DNA from 4 places in the Neobacillus sp. GCM10027624 genome. Region 1 is predicted to be linked to each of the others. Evidence: riboswitches for the same ligand, from Rfam matches in the RefSeq annotation. Region 1 holds a riboswitch; each other region holds the start of a gene.
What was found. A riboswitch is a leader RNA that binds a small molecule or an ion and turns the genes downstream of it on or off. The one in region 1 is predicted to bind cyclic di-GMP.
Positions count from the first base shown of each region.

Region 2: it holds a riboswitch for cyclic di-GMP, as region 1 does, so the genes downstream of both, ACFQZ9_RS30010 (anti-repressor SinI family protein) here and ACFQZ9_RS08975 (hypothetical protein) in region 1, are expected to answer to the same signal.
Region 3: it holds a riboswitch for cyclic di-GMP, as region 1 does, so the genes downstream of both, ACFQZ9_RS26610 (TadA family conjugal transfer-associated ATPase) here and ACFQZ9_RS08975 (hypothetical protein) in region 1, are expected to answer to the same signal.
Region 4: it holds a riboswitch for cyclic di-GMP, as region 1 does, so the genes downstream of both, ACFQZ9_RS22725 (anti-repressor SinI family protein) here and ACFQZ9_RS08975 (hypothetical protein) in region 1, are expected to answer to the same signal.

Region 1 covers NZ_JBHTHD010000003.1:815,106-818,209, reverse strand. The annotation lists gene ACFQZ9_RS08985 (cold-shock protein) at 20-220, opposite strand; gene ACFQZ9_RS08980 (Cof-type HAD-IIB family hydrolase) at 337-1,092, opposite strand; cyclic di-GMP riboswitch class I at 1,315-1,399, shown strand; gene ACFQZ9_RS08975 (hypothetical protein) at 1,426-2,274, shown strand; gene ACFQZ9_RS08970 (iron-sulfur cluster assembly accessory protein) at 2,340-2,645, opposite strand; gene qoxA (cytochrome c oxidase subunit II) at 3,011-3,104, shown strand, end outside.
Region 2 covers NZ_JBHTHD010000033.1:90,629-93,732, forward strand. The annotation lists gene ACFQZ9_RS30000 (winged helix-turn-helix transcriptional regulator) at 1-185, shown strand, start outside; gene ACFQZ9_RS30005 (lactonase family protein) at 287-1,348, shown strand; gene ACFQZ9_RS30010 (anti-repressor SinI family protein) at 1,443-1,562, opposite strand; cyclic di-GMP riboswitch class I at 1,595-1,678, opposite strand; gene ACFQZ9_RS30015 (DUF421 domain-containing protein) at 1,883-2,584, shown strand; gene ACFQZ9_RS30020 (metallophosphoesterase) at 2,793-3,104, shown strand, end outside.
Region 3 covers NZ_JBHTHD010000022.1:38,490-41,593, reverse strand. The annotation lists gene ACFQZ9_RS26625 (spore germination protein GerPB) at 31-276, opposite strand; gene ACFQZ9_RS26620 (spore germination protein) at 294-515, opposite strand; gene ACFQZ9_RS26615 (globin domain-containing protein) at 704-1,099, shown strand; cyclic di-GMP riboswitch class I at 1,345-1,430, shown strand; gene ACFQZ9_RS26610 (TadA family conjugal transfer-associated ATPase) at 1,559-2,650, shown strand; gene ACFQZ9_RS26605 (YisL family protein) at 2,740-3,099, shown strand.
Region 4 covers NZ_JBHTHD010000013.1:346,391-349,494, forward strand. The annotation lists gene ACFQZ9_RS22720 (carbohydrate kinase family protein) at 335-1,306, shown strand; cyclic di-GMP riboswitch class I at 1,578-1,667, shown strand; gene ACFQZ9_RS22725 (anti-repressor SinI family protein) at 1,699-1,848, shown strand; gene ACFQZ9_RS22730 (helix-turn-helix domain-containing protein) at 1,925-2,248, opposite strand; gene map (type I methionyl aminopeptidase) at 2,464-3,104, shown strand, end outside.

The DNA.
Region 1 (3,104 bases):
GGAGTTTGTTTTATCATTTTTATGCCTTATGCACATTTACAGCTTGTGGACCGCGTTGTCCATTTTCGATATCAAAGGTAACTTCTTGACCCTCGTCTAATGTTTTGTACCCTTCGCCTTGAATAGCAGAAAAGTGAACAAATACATCATCCCCACCATCACGCTCAATAAATCCAAACCCTTTTTCACTGTTAAACCATTTTACTTTACCATGTTCCATTTCTTTTGTAGCCTCCTAGCATTTAGCCAATACATGTTTTGCAAAAATATACTTGCTAAAATAGCTTTTCCCAAAAAAATTATTTTTAAACCCTAATTATCAATTTTGAATAAATTTTATTTTCCCAGTGCCCATTTTCGAATGGCTTTTGCCACTCCATCTTCATTGTTGACTGAGGTAACCCATTCAGCAGTTTTTTTCACGATTTCCTGCGCATTCCCCATCGCCACGCCAAAACCCGCTTCTTTAATCATCGCTATATCATTTAAACTGTCCCCGCAAGCCATGACATTCTCCATATCAATTCCAAGACGTTCACAAACAATTTTTAATCCCTTGGCCTTATTTATACCAAGCGGATTGACTTCAATATTCTTAAGCGTTGAGTTGCTCAGCTCAAATTCACCTTTGGATTGAAGCTCTTTTTTAATGATTTCTCGAATTTCATCATCATCAATATCAAATCCAAATTTTAACCACTCAAAGCTATGTAGGTCCTCCGGCATATCATTAAACCAGTTTCGTTCCGTGCTGATTGCCCAAAACTTCGTATTATGATGCTTTGACAATTCCCACATCCATTGGATTAGGTCAGCCTTCATTAGATTTCTTTCGACTAATTCGCGCTTATCGTCCCAGATCTCACTCCCATTTACAGTTACAAGAAAGGATGTGAGTTCAAGTGAATCTGCATGCTCCCTGCATGTTCTTAAGGAACGTCCCGTACTTAGGACAACATAGATTCCCTTTTCCTGCGCATCTTTTATAGCCTCACGGTTTCCCACTGAAACTTCTCCCTTGTCATTTAAAAGGGTTCCATCCATATCAAGGGCAATAAGTTTGATATTAGGTTTATTTATGAGATTATCCATTTATATACTCCCTTCTCTCTTTACCGTTTAGAGTAACATCTTCTTCATGTCATTATCAAAAAATGAGCTCCTCAGTTTTACATATATAATTATTTTTAGCTTACAAAATCCGATGCTGCCTTTCTCAATAAATATTTGCAAATTTACTGAAGAGCAGATTTACTTTTTAAAAAAAAGTCATTATATTTATCTTATTCGTTGTACATATTTTCTTCAAATTTGCAACGATAAAGGCAAGCCTATGGAAACATAGGTACGCAAAACTAGAGGGGCTAAGGTGGGAGAACTACGCCAGCCAGTTGCCGAAAAATTATTAGGTGAAGGAGAAAATGTATGAAGAACACGAACAAATTATTAGTTAGCGGTCTTGCGCTGTCACTTGTGTTATCACAAGGTGTTTCAGCAGTGGCTGCGAAAGGAACTACCCACAAAAAGAGCTCGCAAAAAGTGGACAAGAATAAAAATGGCATGGATGACAAATGGGAAAAAAAATATAAACTCTCGGGTAAAAATCTTGCCAAACAGGATAAAGATAAAGATGGTTTATCTAATTTAATAGAATACAAGTTAAAATTAAATCCAACTTCAAAGGATACAGATAAAGATAAGATTCCTGATAGCTTAGAAGATTCGGATAAAGATCAATTAAGCAACCAAGCAGAAATTAATTTAGGTACAAACCCTGCTGACGCTGATTCGGATAATGATAAAGTAAAAGATGGTGCAGAAAAAGATAAAAGCGGAGTGAAATTTGCCAATAAAATTGAGGATTTGGAATTGAAAATTGTAACTTCAAAGAAATCTATTCAATTTGACTATGAATTAAAGGGTAAAAAATTTACTGTCAATATTGATAAAAAATCTCTACCTAAAGGCCAGGTTGTTTCGCTTATAAAACAATTGGAACATTCTAAAAATCTAACGCAAGAGGAAACGCTTAAAACTATTCAATCAAGATTAGGATTAAAAGTTGGCGATCATCTTGAAGGCAGCGTAAAACTATTAAATGGAACTTCTTTTGAACTAGTGAAGGATTTCACTGAAGTCAGTGGAAATCAAGGAACTGGCAAGAACGATGAATTAAAAGATAACGATAGTCATCATGGTCAAAATGGCGACCATGATGATAACGATAATGATAATGGTGACCATGATGGCAATCATGAAGGTGATGATAACTAAAAATAATAAACACCCCGTGATCAAATCGCGGGGTGTTTTTATCATTGTTGTTTATTTAACTATTATTAATGGTGATGGTGATGATCGCCTTTTGATGGATTGGTAATTAACCATTCTTCTTTTGGCACCTGGAAAAATTGAATCCAGATACCGTCCAAATATTCATCGCCTTTTTCAAGAATAAAATCAATATCCTTATCTGTTTTTACTACCTCATCCTTTTCAGTTGGTGTATCCAGCATTAAATCATAATGAGCATGATCCCCATGCATATGGGTAACAAATACACGAAACAACTTCCCTTGTGCCTCTTCTTGTTCCAACATTTTTTTCAACGCTTTTGCTGCATTTCGATTAATTTTGACTTTCACTTTTATTCTCCTATTCCAAAATAATTTAATTTTATTATCCCATTTTTAAATAAAAATAGACACCTTTTATCCATATTTCCCCTCAAAATCCGCCACTTTCTACCCAAGTGTCAAAAACTTTAACAAATTTGTCACAAATATTTTCAAAAACCTATACAAACATCACAGACAACTTGCTAAGATGACTTTAAGAAGAATTACTCTAAATTAACAAAAATTAACAACCCGAGTAAAGGGACCATGAAATGGTAAGTCAAATCACAATATTTGAAGATTAGTAGGGTTGGATCTTGTGCAATATTGTGAATGAATTCACACATTTATTTGTGAAAATATGAACAACTTTATTGAAAGGAGCGTAAAAAATGTTTAAAAAGGGTTATTTGATTCCCCTATTAGCTTTTTTACCGGTATTATTTTTAAGCGGCTGTGAGCCAAATATGGTTGTTTTTCAACCTA
Region 2 (3,104 bases), on a different contig from region 1:
GACGGCTTTTATCAGAACGATTAAAGGACCTAGAGCATGAAGGGATTGTGAAAAGAGAAGTTTTTCCTGAAACACCGGTGCGAATTGAGTATTCTTTAACAGAAAAAGGAATGGCGATGGAGCCGATCATAAGAGAAATTGAGAAGTGGTCAGGGGAATGGGTTAAGACCGATGAAGAAGCATGAGTTTCCATGCTTTTTTAATTTGCCTTTCGAGTGCGAAAATAAATAAACCTTCCTAACTATGGTAAAATAAAACGGAAAATCATACTCAAGGAGCGGAGAAAATGAATTCAAACAGCGAATACACCGGATACATCGGTACCTATACAAAAGGCGACAGCAAAGGAATTTACACATTTAAATTAGATACAGAAAATGCAAAAATAATCAATATTAAAGCAGTTGCTGAATTGGGCAACCCTACTTACCTTAACATTAGTCAGGATAATCGATATTTATATGCTGTTATAAAAAAAGGTGAAGAAGGCGGTGTGGCATCGTATTCGATTGACAGTGAATCTGGGGAACTTACTCAAATGAATACCCAATCATCTCCCGGTTCGTCTCCTTGCCATGTTAGCATGGACAGCAAAAATCAATATTTATTTAGTGCAAACTATCATAAAGGAACCGTTGAATCTTATTTACTTGACTCTGAAACAGGTTACATTCAGTCACCTGCTTCCGTTATACAACATGAAGGTTCTGGTCCAGATCCTAGACAAGAAAAAGCTCATACACATTTTGCAGGAGTCACACCTGATGAAAAATATATCGTAGTGGTTGAATTAGGAACTGACTTACTTCTTACATATTTAGTAGGTCCTGATGGAAAATTAACGGAGGTTAGTCGTTTATCTACCCCTGCAGGAAGCGGTCCAAGACATATTACTTTCCATCCAAACGGAAAATTTGCTTATGTGATGACAGAGTTTAGTTCAGAGGTCATTTTCCTAACTTATCACCCTGAAGATGGTCATTTTACAGCTAACCAATTTATTTCTACACTTCCTGACGATTTTAAGGAAAACAATCAAGGCAGTGCTATCCATATTTCGGCTGACGGACGTTTTGTTTATGCCGGGAATCGCGGGCATAATAGTATTGCTGTGTTTAGTGTGGACGAGGTCACAGGTGAGTTAAGTTTTGTCGAACGAGTTTCCTCTGAAGGAGATTGGCCAAGAGATTTTTCGATTGACCCAACCGGCCGATATATAGTTGGATCTAACCAGGAATCAGGCAATCTCGTGCTTTATAGACGAGACGTTGAAACCGGAAAACTGACATTGATAGAGAAAGATATCGAAGTTCCTTATCCTGTTTGTGTGAAATTTTTGCATTATTAAATGAATCGAAAACGACTTCTCTTTTAAGGTTAAAAAACAATATTAGACCTACTTGAAATTTTGAGTAGGTCTTTTTTAATTTTAAAAAAAGACCTCAGGAAGTTTTTAGAAATTCTTTTATTTCTTCGACAGATATTCCTAAATTTCGTGCTTGAAGAATCAGGTCTAACCACTCTTTATCTAGTTCTTTTTCGTCAATCATCGGAGCTTCCATTGTTCTATCTTTCCTCCTAAAATATAAGTATTTTAGGCAACTCAGCCGTCATAGTATATTACCTTAGACCTGTAGCTTTGCGTCCCACCCTTTCGAGAGGTTTGCCTTTTTCTAATTGTACTGTAATCTCTATGAAAATATTACCATAAAAGTTCACTATACCGAACAAATTTGTTTCCAAAAATTTCGACAAAATTTTAATGCGTTAAAATTTTACAAACCAAAAGTTCAGTCCGATTTAGGAACAAAATATAATAGATGATTTTTTCATCGTGAGGCCATAATAAATAAAAAAGTTCTATTTATTAGAGGTGTCTTAGTTGAATTTTTTACATGGACAGGAATCGTTAACGGTCATGGAATGGAGTTTAAGAGCAACGATTACTTTCTTTTTTATGCTCTTTTCCGCAAAATTTATGGGCAGCCGTGCCATTTCCCAGTTAAGATTATTAGATTTTATCATCGCATTAATGTTGGGAAATATCATTGCTCATCCATTATCAGATCATACTATAGGGATGAAGGGTTCAATAATCTCCACTATAATTATCGTTGTCTTATATATGATTTGTATTTCTTTAACCTTAAAATGGCCCCGTTTTCGGAGGTTTATGGACCCAGTCCCCTTCCCTCTGATAAAGGATGGAACAATCCTATATCAGGGACTATCAAAGGCGAGAATTACAGTTGATTACTTATTGGCCGAATTAAGAAAAGAAAAAGTGGAGGATGTTAAAAAGGTAGCATTGGCTCTATGGGAAGCGGATGGACAAATGTCTATTTTTCTAAATCCTCAATACGAACCACTTACACCCTCGGACTGCCAAATGAAAACAGAACCGTTTGATTTGCCGAAAACGATTATTACGGAAGGAAAGATTCAGTTTCTTGTTTTGCAGCAAATGAACAAAGATGAAAAGTGGTTAATAGACAGAATAAAATCCGTGTATAATGCTGAGGTAGGTAATATATTATTAGCTACAATAGATAGCAAGGAGAATTTAAAAGTATTCTTTTATTAATCGTTCTTGTCATCATAATCATTTTTTCAATCTTATTGGGATAATTCTCCTATATATACTACAATTTATAACACTGGCCCACCCTGCCTTTCCCGTAATGCCATAGGTGTTTTTTCACTGTAGTAGTTGAGTTAGAATTGTATTTCACTTATAATGTTCTTTATAAGGAACATTAAGTTTCCGTTCTGTTTTCAATAAAGGAGTACCAATGACTAAATTACAATCAAATCAGAATACGATGAATCGCCGCACCTTTTTAAAAAAATCTGGAAAAATATATATAGGCATACTAGCTGCAGGAATCATGATGGGAACCTACTCATTTAAGGTAGAACGTTTTTGGTATCAAGTTAAAGAAGTAAAGTTGAAAATTAAAAATCTTCCTAAAGCATTTGAAGGCTGGCGAATTGTTCAATTTAGTGATGTTCATTTAGGTTTTCACTATGATATAGAAGATTTTCAACCTGTTATTAAAATGATTAATCGTTTAAAACCAGATATTGTTTTCTTTACGGGGGAC
Region 3 (3,104 bases), on a different contig from region 1:
ACATGCTAATTACTTTTGATAACGGGGAATTTATTCATCCATTCTTACCGGTGCCTGCAATGGAACAGCTGGTGCTAGTATTTGTGAGGACTGTGGTATCGGGGTTTCACCGGGCTTGATAGCTTGCGGTGCCGGTCCTGTAAACCCACCAGTATTATACAAATAAGCTGCCGGTTTAATAATACCGGCACTGCCAATTTGCAGGACAGAGGAATTGGTAATCCCGCCAATTTTGATAAAATTAATTTGAATGGACTGCTGGATGTAAAAATTCATTCTAGATCACCCATTCATTACATATTAAAGGCATTCGCTTGATCAATCATGTCTGGATCCGTTGTATTAGTGGAGCTTAAATTGTTATGGACGTTTAAACGTTCCCCAGTGTTAAAAGAACCTGCTCCAGAGAATGTTTTTGCAGCGGCAAAAGGCATAATTTTATAAACATCTCCAATGTGGAAAACTGAACTGTTCCCCAGTGTAATAACCTGAGCAACTCCAACAATCGCTGGCATAATCAACACCCTTTGTTATAGGTTTCTTTACTTATCATATGTATAGGCGGATATAATGTGATTCATTCGCCCAAAAAAAGTGGATGCTAAAATAGTACAAGTCATTTTGGTGTGATATGTATCACAAAGCTATTCCTATTTTAAGTTTATAATAATAAAAATAGGAAAAATTAAAGTGGGTGAAGAAAATGAATTATCAATTTAAGACGCTTTATAATGAAATCGGCGGGCAAGAAACAATCGACCAGCTTGTCAATGCCTTTTATCCACGTGTATATGCTGATAAAGAATTAAGGCCTTTATTTGAGGGCGATATGAAAGAAATTATGAGAAAACAGCGTATGTTTTTGCCACAGTTCTTAGGCGGACCTGCGCTTTACAGCCAGGAATTTGGACCACCGGCGATGCGCGATCGACATCTGCCCTTTGAAGTGACACCTAAAAGGGCAAGGGCTTGGCTGCATTGTATGTGGGAAGCATTTCAGGAAATTGGTCTTGATCAAAATCCGGCGGGATTAGCCTTTTATGACCGTTTGACACAAGTTGCCGGAATCATGGTTAACAGTCCGGATATCGACGAATAATAAAGCCTCCAAATATAGGTTCAAAATCCTCTTGCTGATTTCCAGGCAGGAGGATTTTTCTCTAGCGATATAGTACGAAAGTCCATTTACCTATAATTATGATTAATATTTACGGGATAAAAAAGAAAAATAGTTCAAAAGAACTATCGATTTTAGGAGTAAATAAGAAAAAGGTAGGGTATTCTCCTAGAAAAAAACGTTCTATGATGGGATTAAGAGATCAGTCGAAATTATAAAGACACTGAACTCGATAAAGGCAAAACTGGTGAAAATCAGTGACGCAAAGCTATAGGGGCTAAGGTGCAACGCACTACGCCTGCCAGTTACCGAAGGATCAGGGTGTTTTATCACAAATATTTTTAGAAAGCATAGACATTCTATGTTCTAAAGATTATTGTGTCTACAACCCCCCTTTAGATAAAGGCGGGGTTATTTTTTTGGGAAAGGCAGGGTGTATGAATGGGTTTAATCAATCAAAATAAAAGAAACCAAAGTGGCGGTGAGGCAGCTAAAAAGGCATCTTTTGTTAAACTAAACTCATCCTCTCCCAATCATGTGAATAATAAAGTAAATTGTAATCAAGAATTACTATTCGATTTTGCGGAGTACTGCCAGATTAAGCAACTTCTTTTTGATAAGGACGTTTCGGAAGTAATGGTAAATGGACCAAATCAGGTTTACTGCGAACGGAAAGGGAAACTGATCTTAACACCCATCCAATTTCATGATAATAAACATGTTATAAGATTAATTGAAAAAATGATTGCCCCGCTTGGGCGAAGAATTAACGAGAGTTCACCAATGGTGGATGCTACGCTTCCGGATGGGTCACATGTGAATGCAATCATTCCCCCATTAGCATTTAATGGACCGGCTATTACGATTCGAAAGATTTCGAAGGAATCTTATAAAATGAATGAATTAATTAGCTTTGGTACAGTAACAGAGGATATTGCAGTTTTCCTGAATGCATGCGTAAAGGCTAGGCTCAATCTGTTTCTTAGCGGTGGGACAGGTTCCGGTAAATCGACTACTATCAGTGCTCTAAAGAATTTTATTCCGAATGGTGAACGCTTGATAGCTATTGAGGAAGAAGAAAAGGTAGCGACTGACCATATTGTGATTGATGAGATTCGTGCTGAGGAAGCATTTGATTTACTTCAAGCTCTGAATACAGGTAACACGGGGGCTCTGGCCGCAGGACATTCCAATTGCCCAAGGGATATGATTACCCGTTTGGAAACGATGGTGCATATAGCAAGGGTGGATTTAGAGGCAAGGGCTACTCGAAACCTAATCGCAAAAGCAATTGATGTGATTATTCATCAGACCCGTTTAACGGATGGATCTAGAAAAATAATCAGTATAGCAGAGGTTTTAGGGGTGGAAGGAGATAGAATCTTATTACAGGAGATTTTTACCTTTAAACAAGAAGGGATCAATCGGGAAGGGAAAATTATCGGTCGTTTGGTAGCAACTGGCGTGAGGCCGAAGTTTTATAAGGAGCTTGAAGCAACAGGTATATCCATGCCGCCTTCTTTATTTAGTTAACAATTGTCATCATTTAAGCCTTATTTTTTAGTATTTTTATTTTGCCTGTGATATGATAGTTTGGACTATACATAAGGAGGCAAAATGAAATGATTCACGCACATATTACGACATGGATTGTAGCACTTATTTTATTTTTTGTTGCGCTTTCTTTAAATAAAAGCGGCAAAACAAAAGGTGCGAAAATTGTCCAAATGATTTTAAGATTATTTTACCTTTTGATTATTGCTACGGGTGTTGGTTTGCTCTCGCAGGTATCTAATATTGACTGGAAATATATTTTAAAAGCAGTTGCTGGCTTATGGGTAATCGGAACCTTTGAAATGATTTTATCTCGCGTTAAAAACGATCGAAGGACCTCCGTTTTTTGGATTCAGTTTGTGGTTGCTTTCGCCCTTGCTTTATACCTAGGATTTGCCGTACTGCCAATGTCTTTCCTTACCCCATAAAAAAG
Region 4 (3,104 bases), on a different contig from region 1:
AATGGGAATGGAGTAATTCAATACATGAAGAAGAGTCATCTTCTCTTATACCTCCTATATTTTTTGTAATATTCGGAATATTTATATATTATTTACATTATATGCTAAATGTCACGATTTAGACAAATTTTCTGGTCTAAAAAAATTTTTAAAAAATTATGACCGAATGAGGCCTTGATTTATTCACTTTTCAAGGAAAACGTTTGCGCAAAATACAGAGAAATACAATTTTATCCAAAGGTTTTTATTAGGTGTGTATCGTACTAGTTATAGAGGAGAGGATTTTTGTCGAATTCTAATTCTTAGTTGCCTGTCCAGAGGAGTGTTTGAAACCATGAATGTTCTTTGTATTGGCGGAGCCAATATAGATCGCAAAATACAAACGATAAATCACCTTACCTTTAAAACATCGAACCCTGCAAAGAGTACGATGTCCTGTGGCGGAGTAGCAAGAAATATTGCTGAAAACCTTGGGCGTCTCGGTCTTAATAGTTCCTTACTTGGTTATGTAGGAGATGACCCTGAAGGAAAGTGGCTTCGTAAAACAACAGGAGAATATGTGGATGTAAGCCTTTTGGAGGCCCTGCCGGGAAAGTCAACGGGTACCTATACAGCTGTCCTTGATGAAGAAGGTGAAATGGCAATCGCGTTGGCTGATATGGCTATATATGATCATACGGAAGAGGACTTTATTGAAAAAAAATGGCCCCAAGACCGGCCTGACATCGTCTTACTCGATACAAATCTACCTGCAGTAATCCTTGAGCTCGTTATCCAACATTGCAGGAGTGAAAATATTCCTATTTGCATTGCTACAGTTTCAGTATCAAAATCTGAAAAATTACCGCGTTCGCTTGAAGGAATTACATGGCTCGTTGCAAATGAAAAAGAGGCAGAAGTATTGTCCGATATTACAATAAGGACCGAGGGGGACTTTTTTAAGGCGGCTGTGGAAATTCTAAACAAGGGCGTTAAAAAGGTCGTGATCAGTAGAGGAGATAAGGGATTAATTTATTTTACCAAAGACGGGGAAGCTGGAGCATTGGTTGCCCCTGAGGTGCCGGTTACGGACGTAACAGGTGCGGGTGATTCACTTATTGCTGGAATTATATATGGGAATTTAAAGGGTTTAAATACAGAGGACTCGTGCAAAATAGGTCTTTCTTGTTCTTATTTAACCATTCGGTCGAAAGAAACCGTAAATCCAGAACTAAACAATCAAAACCTAACGGATTCATTTCAACGATATTTCTGCAGGGGACCCGGGCAAAAAGGATTTAAATCTATTATTGCATTTCAAAGATAAGGAAAAAGGAGGGAATTCGACAAAAATTCCCTCCTTTTTCTTCGAAAATATGGATTCTTTGTGTAAGAATGAAGTGTTTCTTAATGGTTTGGCAGTTTTTTGTCAAAAATTTAGTTAATTTGTGGCAAAAAGTAATGTGAAAATTATAAAAAACTGACAAAATCTAACACCCTACTAAAAAAGAACTATTTATAATAAACATATCTAAAAGGATTAAGTATTTAGTCCTGAGTAATAAATAATGAATTTTTTGTTATTTTATAACCATACAATCAGAAAAAGGCAAACCTTTTGAAAAAGAGGGACGCAAAGCCGAGGATCTAAGGTAAGAGCATCTTGCTATGATGGCCGGGTTGCCTGGAATACGATATGTATTTTAGGGGTGAGTTTAGTTGGGAAACACAGAAGGTATAGTGGAAGTAATGGATGAAGAATGGATTACTCTAATACTCGAAGCAAAAAAACTGGGAATTGACAAGGAAACAGTTCGAACATTTCTAAATCAAAATGATGTGAAGGAGCAGTTGGCTGAGCAATGTTAAGTTACATACAAAAAAGGCATTCCTAAAAAGATGAATAATCCTTTTGGGAATGCTTTCTTTTTTTTAAAAATTAATACTACTTATTTTGGTCAGCCCGCCACTTGTTAAATTCAAGAAAATCACGGAATTGTTGTTTGGATACTCCTGAATTCATTGCTTCTTTTACAATCTTCATCCACTCGCTGTCCAATTCCTCTTGATCAATTCGTTCATGGATTAAATAATCAACAGGGACATTTAAGACTGCCGAAATTTTTTCGAGAAATTGAATAGAAGGATTTGTTTGTAAGTTTCTTTCTAGGGAACTCAAATAAGACTTTGCGACTCCCGCCTGTTCAGCAAGTTCGGAAAGGGACATTTTCTTTTCTAAACGCAGTTTTTTTACTCGTTCTCCAATCATGGCATCTCACACACCTAATAAAGATAATCTATATTATAATATTACCAAAAGGGAGATAAAAGTTCCATATTACGAACGGCGTATTTTTTACAATATACGCTCGGAGTTAACAAAGAATTAATGAATTCTTAAATCACTTCTTTGAAAAAAAGCTTGGATAGAGATAAGATGTTTTTAGAGTGGATATTGAAAAATATAAAAAGGCAGGGAAAACAATGATTGTCTTAAAATCACAAAGAGAAATTGAAGCAATGAAGAAAGCGGGAGAAATTCTTGCTTCATGCCATAAAGAAATCGCTAAATTAATTAAACCAGGTATTACGACTTGGGAAATTGAAGAATTTGTTGATGAATTTTTACGAAAAAATAACGCATCACCGGAGCAAAAGGGTTATAAAGGGTATGAATTTGCCACATGCGCAAGTATTAATGATGAAATCTGTCATGGATTCCCAAGAAAAGAACCCTTGAAAGACGGGGATATTGTCACGATCGATATGGTGGTCAATTATAATGGGGCATTGGCCGATTCAGCATGGTCCTATGCTGTTGGCAGTGTTTCTCCTGAAACGGACCACTTATTAAGGGTAACAAAAGAGGCACTGTATAAAGGAATTGAACAGTCTGTTCCAGGAAATCGAATTGGTGATATCGGACACGCAATTCAAAAATATGTTGAAAGTGAAGGACTATCGGTTGTACGGGATTTCATTGGACATGGAATTGGAACTGTAATTCATGAGAAACCGGATGTTCCACATTACGGCCTTCCGGGAAAAGGACCGCGCATTAAAGAAGGAATGGTGTTCACGATTGAACCAATGGTGAATATCGGTATGTACCATACAAAAATGGA